4 regions of the Salipiger sp. PrR002 genome follow, and region 3 is predicted to be linked to each of the others. Evidence: riboswitches for the same ligand, from Rfam matches in the RefSeq annotation. Region 3 holds a riboswitch; each other region holds the start of a gene.
The links. A riboswitch is a leader RNA that binds a small molecule or an ion and turns the genes downstream of it on or off. The one in region 3 is predicted to bind thiamine pyrophosphate.
Positions count from the first base shown of each region.

Region 1 (5,399 bases), on a different contig from region 3:
TCGACGACATCGCCTTCCAGACCAATCTTCTGGCGCTCAACGCGGGCGTCGAAGCGGCCCGTGCCGGAGAGTCGGGCAAAGGCTTCTCGGTCGTCGCTTCGGAGGTCCGCTCTCTGGCACAGCGCGCTTCGGAGTCGGCAAGAGAGATCAAAGCGCTGGTGTCCAACAGCTCGCAGCAGGTGAAGGATGGCGGGCAGTTGGTGGAACAGACGGGCACCGCGCTCTCGGACATCGTGCGCAACGTCAGCGAGGTATCGGATCTCGTCGCCGAGATTGCCACCGCCGCCAAGGAGCAAGCGGCGGGACTGCAGGAAATCAACGTGGGCGTGGCGGAACTGGACAAGGTCACGCAACAGAATGCCGCTATGGTCGGCGAGACCAGCACCGCAAGCGATCAGCTCAGCAGCGAAGCGGAACGCCTTTCCACACAGCTCAATCGCTTCATGGGCGTCGAAGCCGCGGATACGCAGGATGTCACGCCGGTGGCCGCGCCTATCGAAAGCTTCGAGCCTGCGCCGCCCTCGGTTCCGGCTGCCCAATCCCAGCCCACACCAAAGCGCGCCGTCGCGGGCGATGACGTGAGCTGGGAAGAATTCTGACCGGGGGCTTCTTGCGGGTCTCTGCGGCGCTGGGTGACCCGCTTTGATCGCCCCCCGCCCCTTAGAGCTCCGTAGCGTGCCTGACGCCACAGGCAAAAGCGACAGAGGCAGTAGCAGTGGCGCCCAGATCAGCCGATCTGACCGCGATTGGACCCAATCTGACCGCGGTGCAGCAGAAGGTGATCGAGGATGACACAGGCCATCATCGCCTCACCTACCGGCACCGCGCGAATGCCGACGCAGGGATCGTGACGGCCCTTGGTGACGATGTCGGTTTCCTCGCCGCCCACCGTCAGCGTCTTGCGCGGCGTCAGGATCGAAGATGTCGGCTTCACCGCGAAACGCACCACCACGTCCTGCCCGGTGGAAATCCCGCCCAGCACCCCGCCCGCGTGGTTCGAGCTGTAGACCGGCCCATCCGGCCCCATGGTGATCTCGTCGGCATTGGCCGAGCCGGTCAACGCAGCCGCAGCCATACCTTCGCCGATTTCCACGCCCTTCACCGCGTTGATCGACATCATCGCCGCCGCCAGATCGGTGTCGAGCTTGCCGTAAATCGGCGCGCCCAGCCCCGCGGGCACGCCGCGCGCGACCACCTCGATCACCGCGCCGACGCTGTCGCCGGACTTGCGCAGACCGTCGAGATAATCCGCCCAGCCCTCGGCGGTTTCGGCATCGGGGCACCAGAACGGGTTGCGCGCGATCTCCTCCCAGTCAAAGCGCGAGCGGTCGATCGCCTGCGGGCCCATCTGCACCATGTAGCCGGTGATCGACACACCCGGCGCCAACTCGGCCAGCGCCGCCCGCGCCAGACCGCCCGCAGCCACCCGCGCCGCCGTCTCACGCGCCGAAGAGCGCCCGCCGCCGCGATAATCGCGGATGCCGTACTTCTGGTAGTAGGTGATGTCGGCGTGCCCGGGGCGGAACTTGGCCGCGATCTCGGAGTAATCCTTGGACCGCTGGTCGGTGTTCTCGATCATCAACTGAACCGGCGTGCCGGTGGTCTGCCCTTCGAAGACGCCGGAGAGGATTTTCACCGCATCGGGCTCGCGCCGCTGGGTGGTGTATTTGTTCTGCCCCGGCTTGCGCAGGTCCAGCCAGCTCTGCAGCGTGGCTTCGTCGATCTTCACGCCCGGCGGGCAGCCGTCCACCGTCGCGCCTAGCGCCGGGCCGTGGCTTTCGCCCCATGTGGTCACACGGAAGAGATGGCCGAAAGTGTTGAGGCTCATGGGGATGTCTCCTGTGTCGGGCCGCGGGGTCTGCTCGCCAAGCCTGTTAGGCCAGCGCGGCCCCTGTCTCAAGGAATTTCCGCAACAAACAGCGACACAAGACGACACCGGACGACACTGGGCACTGCGCGCAATTCCCTTGTCAGAGGCCCCGACCCCGGCTAGGTCTTGCGCTACCTCGGGGTGCCGCGCGATCCGCGCCGGCTGAGATGCGATCCACGCGAACCCGTTGAACCTGACCCGGTTAGCACCGGCGGAGGGAAGGTCACGGCCCAAGGCCCCACGCGCCCCGGCCCATCTTGCCCTCTCGCCGCAAATTTGGAGGATGCCATGAAGGCCATCAGTTTTGCAGCGGGATGTCTCTTTGCCAGCACGGCGCTGGCGCAAGAGCCCGTTCTGACCGTCTACGCAGGCGATTACGTCGTCTCGGAATGGGGCCCCGGCCCGAAGATCGAAGAGATGTTCGAGGCGCGCTGCGGCTGCGATCTGCAGTTCAAGCCCGGCGACCTGCTGCCCCGCCTGCTGCTCGAAGGTGATCAGACCGAGGCCGATGTGGTCTTTGGCCTCAACACCGATGTGACCAAGAAGGCCCGCGAAAGCGGCCTCTTCGCCCCGCATGGCGTGGACCTCTCGCCGCTCACCCTGCCGATCGACTGGACCGACGACACCTTCCTTCCCTACAACTATGGTGAGACGGCCTTCATCTACGACACCACCCGCCTGTCCGAGCCGCCCACCAGCTTTGCCGAGCTGCTCGACGCGCCGGATGATCTGAAGATCGTCATCCAAGACCCGCGCAGCTCGATCTCGGGCCTCGCGATGGCGCTCTGGGTCGAGGCGGTGTTTGGCGATGAGGCCGAAGATGCCTGGCGCAAGCTGGCGCCGAAGATCCTCACCGTCACCAAGGGCTGGTCGGAAAGCTACGGCCTTTTCACCGATGGCGAGGCCGACATGGTGCTGAGCTACACCACCTCGCCCGCCTATCACATCATCGCCGAAGAGGATTACACCAAGAAGGCGCTGATCTTCCCCGAGGGCAATTATTTCATGGTCGAACTGGCCGCGAAACTTGCCAACACCGATCAGCCCGAGCTGGCTCAGGACTTCATGGATTTCATCCTGACGCCCGAGTTCCAGCAGATGATCGCCACCGGCAATTGGTCCTTCCCCGCCGCCCTGCCGCACGAGGACTGGCCGGAAGGGTTCAAGGAGCTCGAACTGCCGAGCAAGGTTCTGTTCTACTCCGAGGACGAGGCCGCCGCGCTGCGGGATGAGGCGATCGAGGCATGGCGTCGCGGCCTCTCGCAATAATCGCGGCGCTTGCCGCGGGCGGGCTGGTGCTGGCACTGGTGCTGGGCCCGGTCGCGGCGGTGCTGGCGCGGGCTGGTGGCTGGGGCAGCCTTGGCCCCGGCGACTGGCAGGCGCTGCGCTTCACGCTCTGGCAGGCCTGTCTTTCGGCGCTGTTCTCGGTGGCGCTGGCGATCCCGGTCGCTCGCGCGCTGGCACGACGGCGCTTTCCGGGGCGCGGGCTGCTGATCTCGCTTCTGGGTGCGCCGTTCATCCTGCCGACGATCGTGGCGGTGCTGGGGCTGCTGGCGGTCTTTGGCCAGAACGGCATGGTCAACGCGGCCCTGCGGGCGGTCGGACTGCCCGGCTTCAGCATCTACGGCCTGCACGGCGTGGTGCTGGCGCATGTGTTCTTCAACCTGCCGCTGGCGACCCGGCTGCTGCTGCAGGGCTGGCTGGCGATCCCCGCCGAACGCTTTCGCCTCGCCGCCTCGCTGGGGCTGTCGCCATGGGCGATGCTGCGCACCCTCGAGGCGCCCATGGTGCTGCGCATCGCGCCCGGAGCCTTCGCGGTGATCTTCGTGATCTGCCTGTCGAGCTTCGCGGTGGCGCTGACGCTGGGCGGCGGCCCGCGCGCCACCACGGTCGAGCTGGCGATCTATCAGGCGGTGCGCTTTGATTTCGACCTCGGACGCGCGGCGCTGCTTTCGGTGATCCAACTGGCGCTGGCGCTGGCGGCGGGGCTGGTGGCGCTGCGGCTTGGCACCGGCGGCGGCTTTGGTGCGGGGCTCGACAGGATGGTGACCCGCTGGGACGGGCGCGCAGGGCTTTCGCGGGCGGCGGACATCGCGTGGATCGCCCTCGCCGCGCTCTTCCTGCTGACGCCGCTCGGCATGGTGGTGGCGCGCGGCCTGCCCGGGCTGGTGCAACTGAGCGCCAGCAGCTGGGAGGCAGCGTGGAATTCGCTGACCGTGGCGCTGGCCTCGACGCTCCTTTGCCTGCTTTGGGCGCTGCCGCTGTCCACCCGCTGGGGCGAGTGGCTGGGGCTCGTGGGCATCGCCGTCTCGCCGCTGGTGCTGGGCACCGGCCTCTTCCTGATCGTGCGCCCCTTCGCCAACCCGCTGTCGCTGGCGCTGCCCGTCACGACCTTGGTGAACGCGCTGGTCGCCCTGCCCTTCGCGCTGCGCATCCTGCGGCCAGAAGCCGAGACGGTGCGCGCCGACTACGGACGTCTGGCGCAGGCGCTGGGGATGACCCCGCTCGCGTGGCTGCGCCTCGTGCTGCTGCCGCGGCTCCGCCGACCGCTGGGCTTTGCCGCCGGGCTCACCGCCGCGCTGTCGATCGGCGATCTCGGCGTCATCGCCCTTTTTGCCGACCCCGACCGCGCGACCCTGCCGCTGCAGGTCTACCGGCTGATGGGCTCCTACCAGATGCAGGCGGCAGCGGGCGCGGCGCTCTTGCTGCTGCTGTTCAGCTTCGGGGCCTTCTGGCTCTGCGACCGGGGAGGCCGCGCCAATGCTGACACTTGAGGCCCTGCGCTACACCGAGGGTGACTTCAACCTTTCGGCCGACCTGTCGCTGGCGCCCGCGCGGCGCGTGGCGATCATCGGCCCGTCGGGCGCGGGCAAGTCGACGCTGCTCGACCTGATCGCCGGGTTCCTCGCGCCCAAGGCGGGCCGCCTGCTCTGGCAGGGTCAGGACATCACCACGACGCCGCCCGACAAGCGCCCCGTGGCCATGCTCTTTCAAGAGAACAACCTCTTCCCGCACCTGAGCCTCGCGCGCAATCTGGGGCTGGCGCTGCGCCCCGGCGGCGGACGGCTGACGGCGGACGAGCGCCGCAAGGTCAACGAGGCGCTGGAGCGTGTCGGCCTCGGCGGGCTCGCTGCGCGCAAACCCGGCGCGCTGTCGGGCGGGCAGCAGAGCCGCGCCGCACTGGCGCGCGTGCTGCTTCAGGCCCGGCCAATCCTCGCGCTGGACGAGCCCTTTGCCGCGCTCGGACCCGCGCTGAAGGCGCAGATGCTGGACCTTGTGCAGGAGGTTGCGGGCGAGCTGGGCGCGCTGGTGCTGCTGGTCAGCCACGACCCGCAGGACGCCCGCCGCTTCGCCGAAGAAACGGTGCTCGTGGCGGATGGCGCGGCGCATCCTCCGGTCCCGACGGACGAATTGTTCGACGCCCCCCCAGAGGCGCTACGCGCGTATCTGGGACTATAGCGCAGCGCGAGCCGGGCGAATGCCCCCCCAAAGCAAAAGGCCCCGCCAGACAGCGGGGCCTTTCCATTCA
Region 1 is NZ_JAAGOU010000028.1:30,907-36,305, reverse strand. Features, by position in the region: gene G0A00_RS20650 (methyl-accepting chemotaxis protein) at 1-599, shown strand, start outside; gene aroC (chorismate synthase) at 728-1,828, opposite strand; TPP riboswitch at 1,998-2,107, shown strand; gene G0A00_RS20640 (thiamine ABC transporter substrate binding subunit) at 2,159-3,139, shown strand; gene G0A00_RS20635 (thiamine/thiamine pyrophosphate ABC transporter permease ThiP) at 3,115-4,644, shown strand; gene G0A00_RS20630 (ATP-binding cassette domain-containing protein) at 4,631-5,329, shown strand.
Region 1: linked by a shared signal. The riboswitch ahead of G0A00_RS20640 (thiamine ABC transporter substrate binding subunit) and the one ahead of G0A00_RS21270 (FAD-dependent oxidoreductase) in region 3 are both predicted to bind thiamine pyrophosphate.

Region 2 (5,399 bases), on a different contig from region 3:
GCGGCAGACCGGCGGCGTGGTGGCGGTGACCGGGGCGGTGGATTTCGTCACCGACGGTAGCCGTGCCGTGCGGATCGGCGGTGGCTCGCCGTGGATGCCGCTGAACACCGCGCTTGGCTGTTCGCTCACCGGCCTCTGCGGGGCTTACGTGGGGCTCGGCGGCGACCCGTTCGAGGCGACCGTCGCGGCGCTCTCGCATTATGCCGTCGCCGGGAGCCACGCGCATGAGGGCGCCGCGGGGCCGGGCAGTTTCGCGCCCCGCTTCCTCGACGGGCTGCATGCGCTGACGCCCGAGGCGCTGGACGCCGGGGCCGATCTGCGGGTGCTGGAAGATGCCGCATGAGGCGCTTTGACCTGTCGGTCTATCTGGTGCTCGATCCCGGCCTCTGCGCCGGGATCGGCATGGTGGAAACGGCGCGTCTTGCGGTGCAGGGCGGCGCCACCATAGTGCAACTGCGCGACAAGGACGGCGGCACCGCGAGAGTGATCGAGACCGGGCGGGCGCTGAAGGCGGCGCTGGCGGGCTCGGGCGCGCTGCTCATCGTCAATGACGACGTCGAGGCCGCGCGGGTGATCGGTGCGGACGGGCTGCACGTGGGGCAGGGCGATATGACCCCCGCCGAAGCGCGGGCGCGCGTCGGCCCGGAGATGCTGCTGGGGCTCTCGGTGGAAAGCCCGGACCTGGCGCGGGCGGCCCCTCCTGCGCTGGTGGACTATGTGGGGGCCGGGCCGGTCTTTGCCACCCCCACCAAGCCCGACCACAAGCAGCCCGTGGGCTGGGACGGGCTGGCGGCGCAGGTGGCGGCGTGCCCGGTGCCCGCGGTGGCCATCGGCGGGCTGAAAGCGCATCATGCCGCGCCGGCGAAAAAGGCGGGAGCGCAGGGCCTTGCCGTGGTCTCTGCGATCTGCGGCCAGCCGGATCCTGCGGTTGCGGCGCGGGAGATTGCCCGCGCCTGGGCCGCGGCCTAGGTCCACATCTCGTGAAAATGGTGCAGCGGCCCATGGCCGCCGCCCACCTCCAGCCGGTCCGACGCGGCCAGCGCGCCTTGCAGGTAGCGCTTCGCCTCATCCACCGCCTCGGGCAGCGTCTTGCGTGGCAGCAGCGCGGCGATCGCGGCAGAGAGCGTGCAGCCAGTGCCGTGGTCGTTCTTGGTGGCGATGCGCGGCGCGCTGTAGCTGCGGGTCTGTCCTTGCCACCACAGAAGATCGGTGCTTTCGGGGCTGCCGGTCAGATGGCCGCCCTTGAGCAGCACCGCCTCTGGTCCCATGGCGGCCAGCGCAGGCAGTTCCTTGGCCATCTCCTCGGCGCTCCAGCCCGCACCGCGCGAGAGCAGCACGGCGGCCTCGGGCAGATTGGGGGTGATCAGCGTTGCCAGCGGCACCAGATCTTCGCGCAGCGCCGCCACCGCCTCGGGGTCGAGCAGCGCGTCGCCGCTCTTGGCCACCATCACCGGATCGAACACGATGTTGCGCGCGCCATGGGCCCGCAGCCGCTTGGCCACGGCGCGGATGATCCCGGCGTTGGCGACCATGCCGATCTTCACCGCGTCGACCCGCACATCGTCGAAGACCGCGTCGATCTGCGCCGCGACGAACTCTGGCGGCAGCGCCTCCACCGCCCGCACCCCGCGGGTGTTCTGCGCGACCACGGCGGTGATCACGCTCATGCCATAGGCACGGTTGGCGCTGAAGGCCTTGAGATCGGCCTGAATCCCCGCACCGCCTGAGGGGTCGGTGCCCGCGATCGTCAGCACGTTGGGGATGCGGGAGATTATGTCGGGGGTGTTCAAGGGCGCGGCCTCCATAAATGAGGCCGGCGAGGGCATGCGGTCAGCTCCACCTGTCCCTTCGCCGGCATGATCCGGATCAGGTTCAAAGGGTCACTGCGCCGCACGCATGCCAGCAGTATCTCAGCCCCTTGCCGGGACCCCCCTAGGTGTGGAGGACCCTAGCAGATGCGGCCGGGTGCGAAAGCCCAAAGGCTGCAGAGAGCCGGGGGCGCTGCCCCCGGACCCCCGGGATATTTGCGTCTAGACGAAGGGGCGGGCGTTATGCGCCCCAGGTTTTGCGCAGCACGCGCAGCCAGTTGCCGGAGCAGAGCTTGTCCATCAGCGCGGCGTCGAAGCCATGGGCGGTCATGGCGGCGCGCAGATTGGGCAGACCGGCGATGTCGGTGATGCCCTCGGGCACCGTTGCACCGTCGAAATCCGAGCCGAAGCCGACGCCGTCCTCGCCCAGTTTCTCGATCAGATGGTCGAAGTGGCGCAGCACCACGTCGAGGCTGCACGAGGGATCCATCCGCCCGTCGGGGCGCAGGAAGGCCGAGGCGAAGTTGACGCCGACCATACCGTTGCTCTCGGCGATCATCGCAAGCTGGCGGTCGGTGAGGTTGCGCGCGTGCGGGGTGATCGCATAGGCGTTGGAATGGGTGGCGACCAGCGGCGCATCGGTCAGCGCGGCCACATCGTCGACGCCCTTTTCGTTGAGATGCGACAGATCGATCATGATCTTGAGATCATTGCATTCCTTGACCAGCCGCTTGCCCGCCTCGGTCAGCCCGTCGCCGGTATCCGGCGTCGAGGGGAAGCGGAAGGGCACGCCGTTGCCAAAGATCGTCGGGCGCGACCAGACCGGGCCGAGCGAGCGCAGCCCACGGGCGTGCAGCTCGTGCAGTTCGCTCAGGTCCGGGCCGATCGCTTCGGCGCCCTCGATATGCAGCACAGCGGCCATCTTGGGGCCGGTCAGCGCGACCTCGATCTCGGCGGCGGTGGTGCAGGGGGTGATGGCGCCCGCCTCGGCCAGCGCCTCGAAGGCCTCGACCCCCTTCCACGTGGTCTCCAGCGCCTCGGCATGGGGGATCATCTCGGGCAGCGGCAGGTCGTATTGCGGCTGCGCCATCGCGTCCATGTCGTCGCCCGACTTCGAGGGGCTGGGCACGAAGACCGCGAAAAAGCCGCCGCCGAACCCGCCCGAGCGCGCGCGCGGCAGGTCGATATGGCCGCTGCTCAGCCCGCCGACCACGTCGCTGGCGCTGACGGCCCCGCGCAGCAGGCGCAGCAGCAGATCGTTGTGGCCGTCAAAGATGGGCGGGGTCTGGGCAAGGCTCATGGCGGAACTTTCGCGAGTTGGAGGTCAGAGAATGAGATAGCCGAGGGCAAGCACCCATGCCGACAGCAGAAGCAGCATGCAGATCATATAGCTGCCGTTCCAGCGCAGACCGACGTGGCGGGCGCTGACGTTGCCGAAACGTCCCACCAGCAGCGTGGTGGCGGTGAAGGGCGAACTGATGCCCCCCAAGGCCCAGCCCGCGGTGATCGACACCACGATGGCCTCGGGCGCGACGCCAAGCTCGGAGGCGGCGGGCACCAGCGGCGCGATCAGCGTCACGGCGAGAATGGGGTTCATGCCAAGCTGGCCAAGCAGCGGGATGATCCAGACGAAGCTGACCAGCACCAGCGCGGGCGGCAGGTCTTCGGGATGAAACCCCGAGGCCTTGACCAGCGGCGCGAGCAGCGGCGCGCCGACGGTGCCGATGAAACCGGCCATCATCAGCAGCGTCACCTCGCCGCGATAGGCGGGCAGTTCGGTGAAGGCGAAGGTGCGGGCGCGCTCGCGCAGCGGCGGATTGCCCTCGCGCTTTTGCAGCAGTGCCCATGCGGCGGCCATGCAGGGCACCACCAGCAGCACCAGCGCGATGATGCGCAGGCCGGTGAGGCTTTGCAGGATCAGCACCGAGACCACCAGCAGACCCAGCAGGATCAGCAGCGGTGCCATCAGCGCCCAGCTGCCCTCGGGCGCTGCGCGGGGCGCGGGCGGATGCGACAGCTTCGGTTTGAAGATCGTGTCGAGCGCCCAGCCGGTCAGGGTGATCAGCGCCGAGGTGCCGATTGCGGGCAGCACCACAGAGCCCCAGCTGGTGCCCGGGATCAGCGCGGTGGTGATCGCGATGGAAAAGGACATGGGCGACCACGGCAGCGAGGCGACGAAACCGCGCTGGATCGCCAGCAGCATGCGGCGGGTGCGATGGGTGCGGATTTCCTCGTCGGGCTCATCCGCCGCCGCGGCGGTGGCGAGGCTGCCGAGCAGCGCGATGGCCCCGTAGTTGAGCAGCAAGGCGAAGGCCTGCCCGCCAAGCGTGAGCGCCAGATAGCGCCGCCCCGGCGGCTGCAGCGCGAGGAAATTGCCCGCCGCACGGATCGAACTGGCCTGCTGCGCCGCGCTGCGCAGCGTGGCAAGCGCGGCAAAGAAGGCGGCGATGAACCCGGCGGAGTGGAAGGCGTTCAGCAGCACCGGCTGCCAGCCCTCGACACGCCAGACCAGCGCGAGGCTGAGCACGATGGCGAGCGCCACGAAGAACTGCCGTCCCGGCGCGACCTGCGTCGCCAGCAGCGCCACCACCAGCGTCACGGCGGGAACCAGCGCGTAGTCGAGCCCGGAGGAGGCGAGATGCCATTCCTTGAGGATGAGCAGACAGGTGATCAGGATCAGCAGGGCGCCGATCAGACGGTCGGTCAGGCTCGGAGGGGACGCAGGGGTCTTCGGTAGGCTTATGGGCACGTGTGCGGTCCAGTCTCGGGCGGGCTTTAGTACGGACATAGACCATTGTTGCTGCCACAGGGCAATGCCGCGCGCCGCATAGCTGCTCCGCGTATGGCGACGTGGCTGCGGCGAGGCTGCGGCGTGGCTGGGGCGCTGTGCGGCGCAATCAGGCGTGGAACTTCCGGCATTGCCGCCAGATGCGCGGCGTCAAGAAAGCTTCACGGAACCGACACGGAACTGAGTCCGAAGCGTCACAGCCTCGATACGGTGCCGGGCCAGACATCGCTCCGGACAGTCTGGGGGAACCATGCTCACCGTCGAGAATTTGACGAAGCGCTTCGGCGCGAACACCGCTGTGGACAACGCGAGCTTTACCGTCGACCGGCCGATGATGATCGGCATCATCGGGCGCTCGGGCGCGGGCAAATCGACCTTCCTGCGGATGATGAACCGGCTGACCGATGCGACCGAGGGGCGTCTGCTGTTCGAGGGCCGCGACGTGCTGCAACTCAAGGGCGGGGAAAAGCGCCTGTGGCAGTCGGACTGCGCGATGATCTTCCAGCAGTTCAACCTCGTGCCGCGCATGGATGTGGTGTCGAACGTGCTGCACGGCACGCTGGCGCGGCGCAGCACGCTGTCGACCATGTTCAACCTCTACCCGCGCGAGGACGTGCACCGCGCCATCGACATTCTCGAGCGGCTCGGCATCGCCGCCCATGCCGCCAAACGCGCCGAGGCGCTTTCGGGTGGTCAGCAGCAGCGCGTCGCCATTGCGCGCGCCCTGATGCAGGACCCCAAGGTGATCCTTGCCGACGAGCCCATTGCCTCGCTCGACCCGATGAACGCCCAGCTGGTTATGG
Region 2 is NZ_JAAGOU010000001.1:115,190-120,588, forward strand. Features, by position in the region: gene thiM (hydroxyethylthiazole kinase) at 1-343, shown strand, start outside; gene thiE (thiamine phosphate synthase) at 340-969, shown strand; gene thiD (bifunctional hydroxymethylpyrimidine kinase/phosphomethylpyrimidine kinase) at 966-1,790, opposite strand; TPP riboswitch at 1,826-1,944, opposite strand; gene G0A00_RS00550 (dipeptidase) at 2,050-3,108, opposite strand; gene G0A00_RS00555 (hypothetical protein) at 3,133-4,557, opposite strand; gene phnC (phosphonate ABC transporter ATP-binding protein) at 4,847-5,399, shown strand, end outside.
Region 2: linked by a shared signal. The riboswitch ahead of thiD (bifunctional hydroxymethylpyrimidine kinase/phosphomethylpyrimidine kinase) and the one ahead of G0A00_RS21270 (FAD-dependent oxidoreductase) in region 3 are both predicted to bind thiamine pyrophosphate.

Region 3 (5,399 bases):
GACCGGTCCCAGCGCCACATAGGCCGGATCCAGCGCCAACGCGCGCTCAAGCTCGGCCTCATCATGGGTCGACAGGCCAAAGCGCATATTCGCGCGGCGCAGCGCGGCGAAATCGGCACCGTCCATATCCTCTTGCCCCAGATGAACGAAACGGCAGCGCAGGTCGAGCGCGAGGCGCCAGTGATCGTTGACCACAAGCTGCGCGCCATGCACGGCGCAAAGGTCGCGGGCACGGGCGATCTGCCGCCGCAGTTCTTTCTCGGGCAGGTCCTTGAGCCGCAGCTGCACCAGTTTGACCCCCTGCGGGACCAGCAGTTCGAGCCGGTTCACATGGCCGGTGATCAGGTAAAAGCGATCGAGCCCCATCATGCCAGATCCGCCATGCCGAAGATCGGCGTCGAGGCCTCGGCCATGTCGCGGCGCGGCATCAGCCCCGCCTCATACGCCAGCCGCCCCGCGTGAACCGCCTGACCAAAAGCCCGCGCCATGCCCACCGGGTCCAGCGCCTTGGCCACGGCGGTGTTCAGCAGCACCGCGTCGAAGCCCATTTCCATCGCCTCCATCGCTTGGCTCGGCGCGCCGATCCCGGCGTCGATGACCAGCGGCACGCCCTTGAAATGCGCCCGCATGCTCCGCAGCGCCTCGCGGTGCCGCAGCCCCTGCCCCGAGCCGATCGGCGCCCCCCAAGGCATCAGCACCTCGCAGCCCGCCTCCAGCAGCTTCTCGCCCACGATCAGATCCTCGGTGGTATAGGGGAACACCTCGAACCCCTCAGCACAGAGGATGCGCGCCGCCTCGACCAGCGCGAAGGGATCGGGCTGCAGCGTGTCGGCATGGCCGATCACCTCGAGCTTGATCCAATTGGTCCCGAAGATCTCGCGCGCCATCTGCGCCGTGGTCACCGCCTCGCGCGCGGTATGACAGCCCGCGGTGTTGGGCAGCAGGCGGCAGCCGGTGCCCGTGAGCAGATCGCGGAACGCAGCGCCGCCCGCCCCCTCGCGCCGCAACGACACGGTGATCACCCCGGCGCCCGAGGCCGACACCGCCTCTGCCAGCACCGCCGGTGAAGGGTATTGCGCCGTGCCCAGCATCAGCCGCGACGGCAGGTCAACGCCATAAAACATCGCTCAGCCCCCCTGCATCGGCGACAGAACTTCGACCTTCGCGCCCTCGCTCAGCGGCGTTGCGGCGCGCAGCCCGCGCGGCACGAAGGCCCCGTCGAGCGCGGTGGCGACACTGCCTGCGTCCACGCCCTGTTCGGCCAGAAGCCCCTCCAGCGTCTTGGCAGTCGTGGCCAGCCTCTGGCCGTTGAGATCAATTTGCATGGGTCTTCTCCCTTTGCGCCACGATCTCATCCGCCAGATCCTCGGCAAGGACCGGCGCCATAAGAAACCCGTGGCGATACATACCGTTGAGATGAATGCGTCCCGGCGTGCGGCGCAGCGCCGGAAGATTGTCGGGGAACGCCGGGCGCAGCCCCGCCCCCGCCGAGATCAGCGCCGCATCGGCAAAGCCGGGGTGCACCGTGTAGGCCGCCGACAGCAGTTCCATCACCGCGCGGGCGGTGACCGGGCCGGGGTCCGCGCTTTCGATCATCGTCGCACCGATCATGTAGCGCCCCGCGGCGCGCGGCACGATGTAGCAGGCAAAGCGCGGGTGCAGCAGCCGAATGGTGCGGGTCAGCCGCACGCCGGGTGCATGAAGCTCCAGCATCTCGCCCCGCACCGCGCGCAGATCGGGCAAACGGTCCCGCGCCGCCATACCCCGGCAATCCACGATGCGCCCCGAGGGCGCGCCGCCATGCCTCCGCACCCCGCGCGCGGCAAGCGCCGCGCGCAGATCCGCCATGGCCGCGCCCGGATCGAGATGCGCCTCTTCGGCAAAGAACAGCCCCGAGGCGAAGCGGCCCGAAAGCTCGGGTTCCAACGTGCCGGGATCGACGAGGGTCTGGCCGGTGGTGGCGCGGGCAAAGCGGGTCAGCTCCGCCCGGTCGCGCGGCGGGGCGAGGACCAGCGTGCCGCTCTGGCGAAAGCTCGCCGTGCGTGCCCGCCACCAGCCAAGCGCCGCCTGTCCGCGCCGGGTGATCTCGGGCGGGGCGCTCTCCCCCTCGCAGAAGGGTGCCAGCATCCCGCCCGCCAGCTTTGAGGCGGGTGGCGGCGCACCCTCGGGCACGATCAGCTCCACCTCAAGGCCGCGCTCGGCCAGCGCCAGCGCGGCGCAAAGCCCCGCTACACCGCCGCCAAGCACAGAAATCCTTTCGTCCATCGCGCGCTCCTCCTCACAAAGCCCCAAACCAAAGGACCCAAGCCAAAGACCCAAAGCCGAGGATGGACGGAGAAAGGGGCCACAGGCCCCGCGCATATGGATGCACAACAGGGCCCGATGGCCCGAAAGGACCACCCCGCGCGTGCTGCTTCGGAGAAGATTGCCCTTCGGTCTTCCTACGCCAGCGTCAACTGGGTCAGGTTCAAAGGGTCGCGTCACCGGGACGCCGCGGCGTCCCTGTCAGCCTCTCAGTCCCCATGGCGGGACTCCCCTGACGTTGGCCCGAGCATAGGCGCTGAGTGCCGCCGGTCAATCACCGAAATACGCCGCCTGTGCCCGGTCATCCGGCGCGGCTGCCTGCGACACAATGGTTCACTTTATCGCCCCGCCGCCTTGTCCTTAGGTCAGCTTGGGTCTAATGCCGGACGTCGGCACAAGACCCTGAGGAGGAGCAGGTCATGCTCGACCAGACCACCATCGCCGACACGCTCGGCCGCCATTACGACCTCGCACCCTCGCTCGAGGCGGCGGAACGGCTTGGCGATCTCTACGCCAGCATGAGCCGCGTCGTGACGCCCGCCGACTGGGCGATCCACGCCCCCTATGTCGAGGCGATCAACCGCCTGAAGAGAGAGCGCAACGCCGTCGTTCTGGCGCATAACTACATGACGCCGCAGATTTATCACGGCATCGCCGATGTCGTGGGCGACAGCCTGCAACTGGCGATCGAGGCCACCAAGGTGAAGGCCGATGTGATCGTGCAATGCGGTGTGCATTTCATGGCCGAGACCTCGAAGATCCTCAGCCCCGAGAAGACCGTGCTGATCCCCGATATGGACGCGGGCTGTTCGCTGGCCGAAAGCATCACCCCCGAGGGAATCGCCGAGATGCGCCGCCGCTATCCGGGCGCGCCGGTGGTCACCTATGTGAACACCTCCGCCGAGGTGAAGGCGGCGTCGGACATCTGCTGCACCTCGTCAAACGCCGCGCAGATCGTCGCCGCGCTCGACGCCGAGACGGTCATCATGACCCCCGACAAATACCTCGCGCAGAACGTCGCCAAGCAGGTGCCGCAAAAAAACATCGTCTGGTACGACGGCTCGTGCATCGTGCACGAACGCTTCACCGCCGCCGAGTTGCGCGACTTCCGCAGCTGGCAGCCCGACACCCGCATCATCGCCCACCCCGAATGCCCGCCCGACGTGGTGGCCGAGGCAGATTTCTCCGGCTCCACCGCCGGGATCATCGACTATGTGAACCGCGAGCAGCCGGGCAAGGCGATGCTGGTCACCGAATGCTCGATGGCCTCGAACATCTCGGACGCGCTGCCGGGCGTGGAGTTCGTCGGCCCGTGCAACATGTGCCCCTACATGAAGATGATCACCCTCGAGAAGGTGCTGTGGTCGCTGCACAGCATGGAGGGCGCGGTCGAGGTCGATCCCACCATCGCCGAAGGCGCGCGGCTGGCGGTGCAGCGGATGATCGATCTGTCGCAGCGCAGCGCTGCCTGAGCCCATGCAAGAGATATCCACCGGCCGGGTGGTGATCGTCGGCGCCGGTCTTGCGGCGCTCTACGCGGCGCTGGCGTTGGCGCCGCGCCCGGTGTTGCTGGTCTCGCCCGATCCGCTGGGCAGTGGCGCAAGCTCGGCGTGGGCGCAGGGTGGGGTCGCCGCCGCCATGGCGCAGCCCGACAGCCCCGAAGCCCATGCCGCCGACACGCTGCGCGCCGGGGCGGGCATCGTCGACGCGGAGGTGGCGCGCTCGGTCACCCGCGAGGCGCGGGACCATATCCTCACCCTCACCGATCTCGGCGCGCCCTTCGACCGCGACGCGGCGGGCGGCTACCTGCTGTCGCGCGAGGCCGCCCATGCCTTTGCCCGCGTGGTGCGGGTGCGCGGCGATCAGGCCGGGGCCGAGATCATGCGCGCGCTGGCCGCGCAGCTGCGGCAGACGCCTTCGGTGCAATTGCTCGAGGGCTGGCTCGCCACCGGGCTGCGCAGTGCGGCGGGGCGGGTCAGCGGCGTCGAACTGGCGCCCTCGGGCGGCGGCGCGCCCGTCGCCGTGACCGCTCCGGCGGTGCTCTTGGCGGGCGGCGGCTCTGGCGGGCTTTATGCGCTGACCACCAACCCCGCGCGCATCCGCGGGCAGGTTGCCGGGCTTGCCGCCCGCGCGGGCGCGGTGATGGCCGACATGGAGTTCGTGCAGTTCCACCCCACCGCCATGGACATCGGGCTCGATCCCGCGCCGCTGGCCACCGAGGCGCTGCGCGGCGAGGGGGCGGTGCTGATCAACCGGCTGGGCGAGCGCTTCATGGACGGGCAGCATCCCGATCGCGAACTGGCGCCGCGCGACGTGGTTGCCCGCGCGGTCTATGCCCAAAGCCGCGCCGGGCTGCGCCCCATGCTCGACACGCGCGCCGCGCTCGGCGAACGCATCCATCAGGAGTTTCCGGGCGTCGCCGCCGCCTGCGCCCGCGCCGGGATCGACCCGGCGCAGCAGCCCATCCCGGTGGCCGCCGCCGCGCATTACCATATGGGCGGCATCGAGACCGACGCCGCCGGGCGCAGTTCTCTGCGCGGGCTCTGGGCCTGCGGTGAGGTCGCCTCGACCGGCCTGCACGGCGCCAACCGTCTGGCCTCGAACGGGCTGCTGGAGGCGCTGGTCTACGCCCGCCGCTGCGCCACCGATATGGCCGCCGCGCTTGGCGAGGCGAGCGAGGCGACCGACGCGCCAGAGCTCATCCTGCCGCAGACCGGCCCCGCCGAGGTTCCCGACCCCGCTCTCGTCGCCCGGCTGCGCGCGGCGATGACGGCGGGTGCGGGGGTGATCCGCGACGCCTCGGGCCTTTCCGCCTGCCTGCGCGAGATCGCCGAGGTCGAGGCCGCGCAGCCGCATTGCACGGCGCTGCGCAACATGACCGCCACAGCAACGCTGATCGCTGCCGCCGCGCTGGCGCGGACCGAGAGCCGCGGCGCGCATTTCCGCTCGGACGCCACGCAAGCAACAACCGAGACCGGCTCCCGCAGCCGCATGACCCTGACGGAGGCCCTGCGCCTTCGCGATACGCTCCAGAAGGAACCCGCCTGATGTCCCTGCCCCCGCTGCCCGACATGATCCTCGACCCGCTGGTGCGC
Region 3 is NZ_JAAGOU010000031.1:5,552-10,950, reverse strand. Features, by position in the region: gene G0A00_RS21285 (thiamine phosphate synthase) at 1-366, opposite strand, end outside; gene G0A00_RS21280 (thiazole synthase) at 366-1,124, opposite strand; gene thiS (sulfur carrier protein ThiS) at 1,128-1,325, opposite strand; gene G0A00_RS21270 (FAD-dependent oxidoreductase) at 1,315-2,265, opposite strand; TPP riboswitch at 2,422-2,548, opposite strand; gene nadA (quinolinate synthase NadA) at 2,724-3,776, shown strand; gene G0A00_RS21260 (L-aspartate oxidase) at 3,781-5,352, shown strand; gene nadC (carboxylating nicotinate-nucleotide diphosphorylase) at 5,352-5,399, shown strand, end outside.

Region 4 (5,399 bases), on a different contig from region 3:
TGGGCAGGGTCTCGTCATGCATGGACCGCGCCGTGTCGGGATCGAGCGCGAGGTTGAACTGATCCTCCCAGCGGAACTCGAACCGCGCACGCGAAAGCGCATCGTCGCGGATCTGCGCCGCCGGGTGGCCCTTGGCGAGATCGGCGGCATGGGCGGCGATCTTGTAGGTGATCACCCCGGTCTTTACATCGTCGCGGTCCGGCAGGCCGAGGTGCTCCTTGGGCGTCACGTAGCACAGCATCGCCGTGCCGAACCAACCGATCATCGCAGCCCCGATGCCGCTGGTGATGTGGTCATAACCCGGCGCGATATCCGTGGTGAGCGGCCCGAGCGTGTAGAACGGTGCCTCGCCGCAGGTCTCCAGCTGTTTGTCCATATTGGCCTTGATCTTGTGCATGGCCACATGGCCCGGCCCCTCGATCATCACCTGACACTCGTGCTTCCACGCCACCTGCGTCAGCTCGCCCAGCGTTTCCAGCTCGGCGAACTGCGCCTGATCGTTGGCGTCGGCGATAGATCCGGGGCGCAGCCCGTCACCCAGCGATAAGGACACGTCATAGGCCCGCGCGATCTCGCAGATCTCCTCGAAATGCTCGTAAAGAAAGCTCTCGCGGTGGTGGTGCAGGCACCATTTGGCCATGATCGAGCCGCCGCGGCTGACGATCCCGGTCACCCGGTTCACCGTCATCGGGATCATGTGCAGCCGCACGCCCGCGTGGATGGTGAAGTAATCCACCCCCTGCTCGGCCTGCTCGATCAGCGTGTCGCGGAACACCTCCCACGTCAGGTCTTCGGCGAGGCCGCCGACCTTCTCCAGCGCCTGATAGAGCGGCACCGTGCCGATGGGCACCGGCGCGTTGCGCAAGATCCAGTCGCGGATGTTGTGGATGTTGCGCCCGGTCGACAGGTCCATGACCGTGTCGGCGCCCCAGCGCGTCGCCCAGACCATCTTCTCGACCTCCTCAGCCATCGAGGAGGTCACCGCCGAGTTGCCGATATTGGCGTTGATCTTCACCAGAAAGTTGCGCCCGATGATCATCGGCTCAAGCTCGGGGTGGTTGATGTTGGCGGGGATGATGGCGCGGCCCCGGGCGATCTCATCGCGCACGAACTCCGGCGTCACATGGTCGGGGATCGACGCGCCCCAATCCTGCCCGTCCCGTTCCAGCTGCGCCTTGGCGGCCTTGCGCCCGAGGTTCTCGCGGATGGCGACGAACTCCATCTCCGGCGTGACGATCCCGGCGCGGGCATAGGCCATCTGGGTGACCGCTTTGCCGTCCTTGCCCCGGCGCGGCGCGTGGCGGACCGGAAACTCGGGCACCAGACGCGCGCCTTCGGCAAAGCCGTTGTCCTCGGGCTTCACGTGGCGGCCATCGTAGCTTTCGGTGTCGGCGCGGGTGCGAACCCAGCCCTCGCGCAGGCGCGGCAGACCGCGGTCGATGGCGATCTCGGCACCGGGATCGGTATAGGGGCCGGAGCTGTCATAGACGGTGACCGGCGGCTCACCGGCGGACGGATGCAGGTCGATCTCGCGCATGGGCACGCGGATCTGCGGGTGCAGCGTGCCCTTGTGCCAGACGCGGCGCGAAGCGGGCAGCGGCCCGCAGGTGACTGTTGGGGTCAGGTCTTTCATCGGTCGGAGCCTCCAAGCTCAAAGCGGTGGAGACCCAGTTCCGGTGCGTGAATGGGGTGACATTGCTGCGGCCAAGGCGCGGGTCTGCCCCGCTTGTCCTATCCGCAAGAACCGGGGCGCAGAGCCCCCGGCAACGCCAGTGCACCATCCCTACGCCAGTATGAACTGGATCAGGTTCGTCGGGTCACTGCGCTGCGCGGACGCCAGCAGAATCTCAGCCCCTTGTCGGGACCCCCCGGGTGAGTGGCGCCACCCTGCGGCGAGTCGGGTCGGGCGTCAAGGTGCGGCCTCGGCCCGGCGGAGCGCGGGCGAAGGCGAAGGCGAAGGCGGTCGGAGGCGTATTTGTGGAACAATGAAAGGCGCTGGTCGCGCCCAGCATGCACACGCCCGGAATGCACGAAGGGCGGCGCCGCATGGCACCGCCCCTGTTTTCTTTTGGCAGAGCTGAGGCGTACCTCAGACCGCTTCGAGCGCGGCCTTCACGTCGTCGGGCGCGCCGATGTTGCGCAGCGTGGCCGGGCGGTGGATGCGCTTCACCATGCCCGAGAGCGCCTTGCCCGCGCCAATCTCCCAGAACTCATCCGCGCCCTGCGCGACCATATACTCGACCGACTCGCGCCAGCGCACCGAGCCGGTGACCTGCTCGACCAGCAGCGCGCGGATGCGGGCGGGATCGGTCACGGCCTCGGCGATCACATTGGCCACCAGCGGCACTTTGGGCGCGGTGATATCCACCTGCTCCAGCGCTTCGGCCATGACCTCGGCGGCGGGGGCCATCAGTGCGCAGTGAAAGGGGGCGCTCACCGGCAGCAGCAGCGCGCGTTTGGCACCCTTCTCCTTGGCGATCTCCACGGCGCGTTCGACCGCCGCCTTGTCGCCCGAGATCACCACCTGCGACGGGTCGTTGTCGTTGGCCGCGGCACAGACCTCGCCTTGCGCGGCCTCTTCTGCGACGGCGCGGGCGGTGGCCAGATCGAGGCCCAGCAGCGCCGCCATGGCGCCCTGACCCACCGGCACCGCCTGCTGCATGGCCTTGCCACGGGTGCGCAGCAATTTGGCCGCATCGCCGACGCTCAGCGCGCCTGCGGCGGTCAGCGCCGAATATTCGCCCAGCGAGTGACCCGCGACGAAGCTGGCCGCCCCGATCTCGATGCCCTCTGCCTCGAGCGCGCGCATGGCCGCCAGCGAGGTCGCCATCAGCGCGGGCTGGGCGTTTTCGGTGAGGGTGAGCGTCTCGATGTCGCCGTCCCAGATCAGCGACGAGAGGCTCTCGCCCAGCGCCGCGTCCACCTCGTCGAACACGGCTTTCGCCGCCGGATAGGCCTCGGCCAGCGCCTTGCCCATGCCGATGGTCTGCGCCCCCTGACCGGGGAAGATGAAGGCTCGCGTCATGATCGTCTCTCCTAAGGCTCGCGCGGTCGGGTTCTGGCGCGCTTTGGCGCGCAGTCCTAGCGCCAAGCGCCCCGTCGCGCAACGCCCCCGCTGAGCGCCCCCATAGGCTTCTTCTCTTCAAAAATACGCCGGGGGAGCCGCGCCCCGGCGCGGCGGGGGCAGCGCCCCGGCGCGGCGGGGGCAGCGCCCCCGGCAGTGGCGCCCACCGAAAACTCCCGCACAGCACCTTGGTAAGAGGCGACGTTCCGGCGTAAGAGGGTCGCAGCGGCCTGCCCCCCGCGCCGCGCAACAGGAGAAAGACGCCGCAATGACCCTGCTTCGACGCACCGTTCTCGCCACCGCCGCCGCGCTGGCGCTGATCCCGGCCGCCGCGCTCGCCCAGGACAGCACGGATGCCCCGATCAAGATCGGCGACATCAACCACTACAAGCGCCTTGCAGCCTTCGCCGAGCCCTACCGCAAGGGCATCGAACTGGCGGTCAGCGAAATCAATGCGCGAGGCGGCGTGCTGGGCCGTCCTCTGGAGTTCGTCTTTCGCGACGATCAGGGCGATCCCGCCGAGGCGGTGCGCATCGCCGAAGAACTGATGACCCGCGACGGCACGGTGATGCTCACCGGCACGATCCTCAGCAACGTCGGGCTCGCGCTCAGCTCCTACGCCGCCGAGAAGCAGCATGTCTATCTCGCCTCCGAGCCGCTGGCGGACACTCTGGTCTGGAGCTCGGGCAATCCCTACACCTTCCGACTGCGCACCTCGACATGGGTGCAGGCGGCGATGCTGGCCGAGCAGGCGGCAACCACCGACGCCATCCGCTATGCCACCATCGCGCCGAATTACGCCTATGGCACCGAGGCGGTCGAGGCCTTCAAGGCAAACCTCAAGCGGCTCAAGCCCGAGGTGGAGTTCGTCGCCGAGCAATGGCCCGCGCTGTTCAAGATCGACGCCGGCGCCGAGGTACAGGCGCTGGAGCGCGCCAAGCCCGACGCGATCTACAACGTCACCTTCGGCACCGATCTGGCCAAATTCGTCCGTCAGGGCACCGACCGCGGCCTCTTCGACGGGCGCGACGTCTACGGGCTGCTGACCGGCGAGCCGGAGTATTTCGAGCCGCTTGGCGAGGAAGCCCCCGAAGGCTGGTTCGTCACCGGCTACCCTTGGTACGATTTCGCCGCCGACACGCCCGGCGGTGCTTTCGTCGCGGCCTACGAGGAAATGTTCGGCGAAACGCCGAAGAACGGCAGCAACGTCGGCTATCTGACCGCGCTCTCGGTCGCCGCCGCCATCGAACGCGCGGGCAGCACCGAGACCGAGGCGATCCGCGAAGCTTTCGAGGGGCTCGACATTCCCGACACGCCGATCGGGCCGTTGCACTACCGCGCGCTCGACAACCAATCGACCTTGGGCGCCTTCACCGGCACCACGGCGCTGAACGATGCGGGCGAAGGCGTGATGGTGGACTGGTCCTACAAGGACCCCACATCCTACATGCCCTCGGACGAAGATATCCGCAAAATGCGCCCCGCCGACTGAGGCGCTTCGGGGGAGGCCGCGCAGCCTCCCCCTTTCATCTTTCCGCAAATACTCCGGGGTGAATTGGCCGTAAGGCCAAGAGGGGCAGCGCCCCGCCCCCTTCCCCCATCCGAGCCTTCCCCACCATGGCCTTCTTCCTCGCCCAGTTCCTGACTGGCCTCGCCAATGCCGCGGCGCTGTTTCTCGTGGCCTCAGGGCTGTCGCTGATCTTTGGCGTCACGCGGATCGTGAATTTCGCGCATGGGTCCTTCTACATGCTCGGGGCCTTCATCGGCGTGACCCTGATGGAGGTGCTGCCCGGCGCGGTCGGCTTTTGGGGGGCGATCGTACTGACCGGGCTCGCGGTGGGGCTGATCGGCGCGCTGGTCGAAGTGATCGTGCTGCGCCGCGTCTACCGCGCGCCAGAGCTCTTTCAGCTTGTGGCCACCTTTGGGGTGATCCTCGTCATTCAGGATCTGGCGCTGATGATCTGGGGTGCCGAAGACCGGCTCGGCCCGCGCGCGCCGGGGCTGCGCGGGGTCTGGCGCATCTTCGGCGAGCCGGTGCCCAAGTATGACATCGTTCTGATCGCGCTCACGCCGGTCATCCTGCTGGCGCTGTGGTATCTAATCACCCGCACCCGGCTGGGCATCCTCGTGCGCGCCGCGACGCAGGACCGCGAGATGGTCGGCGCGCTGGGGGTCAATCAGGCGTGGCTCTTCACCGGGGTCTTTGCGCTCGGCTCGGCGCTGGCGGGCTGGGGCGGCGCGCTGCAACTGCCCAAGGGCGGGGCCGATCTGCTGATGGATTTCAACATCATCGGCGCGGTCTTCGTGGTGGTGGTGATCGGCGGCATGGGCAGCC
Region 4 is NZ_JAAGOU010000001.1:109,164-114,562, reverse strand. Features, by position in the region: gene thiC (phosphomethylpyrimidine synthase ThiC) at 1-1,633, opposite strand, end outside; TPP riboswitch at 1,763-1,881, opposite strand; gene fabD (ACP S-malonyltransferase) at 2,090-3,025, opposite strand; gene G0A00_RS00520 (ABC transporter substrate-binding protein) at 3,333-4,556, shown strand; gene G0A00_RS00515 (ABC transporter permease) at 4,682-5,399, shown strand, end outside.
Region 4: linked by a shared signal. The riboswitch ahead of thiC (phosphomethylpyrimidine synthase ThiC) and the one ahead of G0A00_RS21270 (FAD-dependent oxidoreductase) in region 3 are both predicted to bind thiamine pyrophosphate.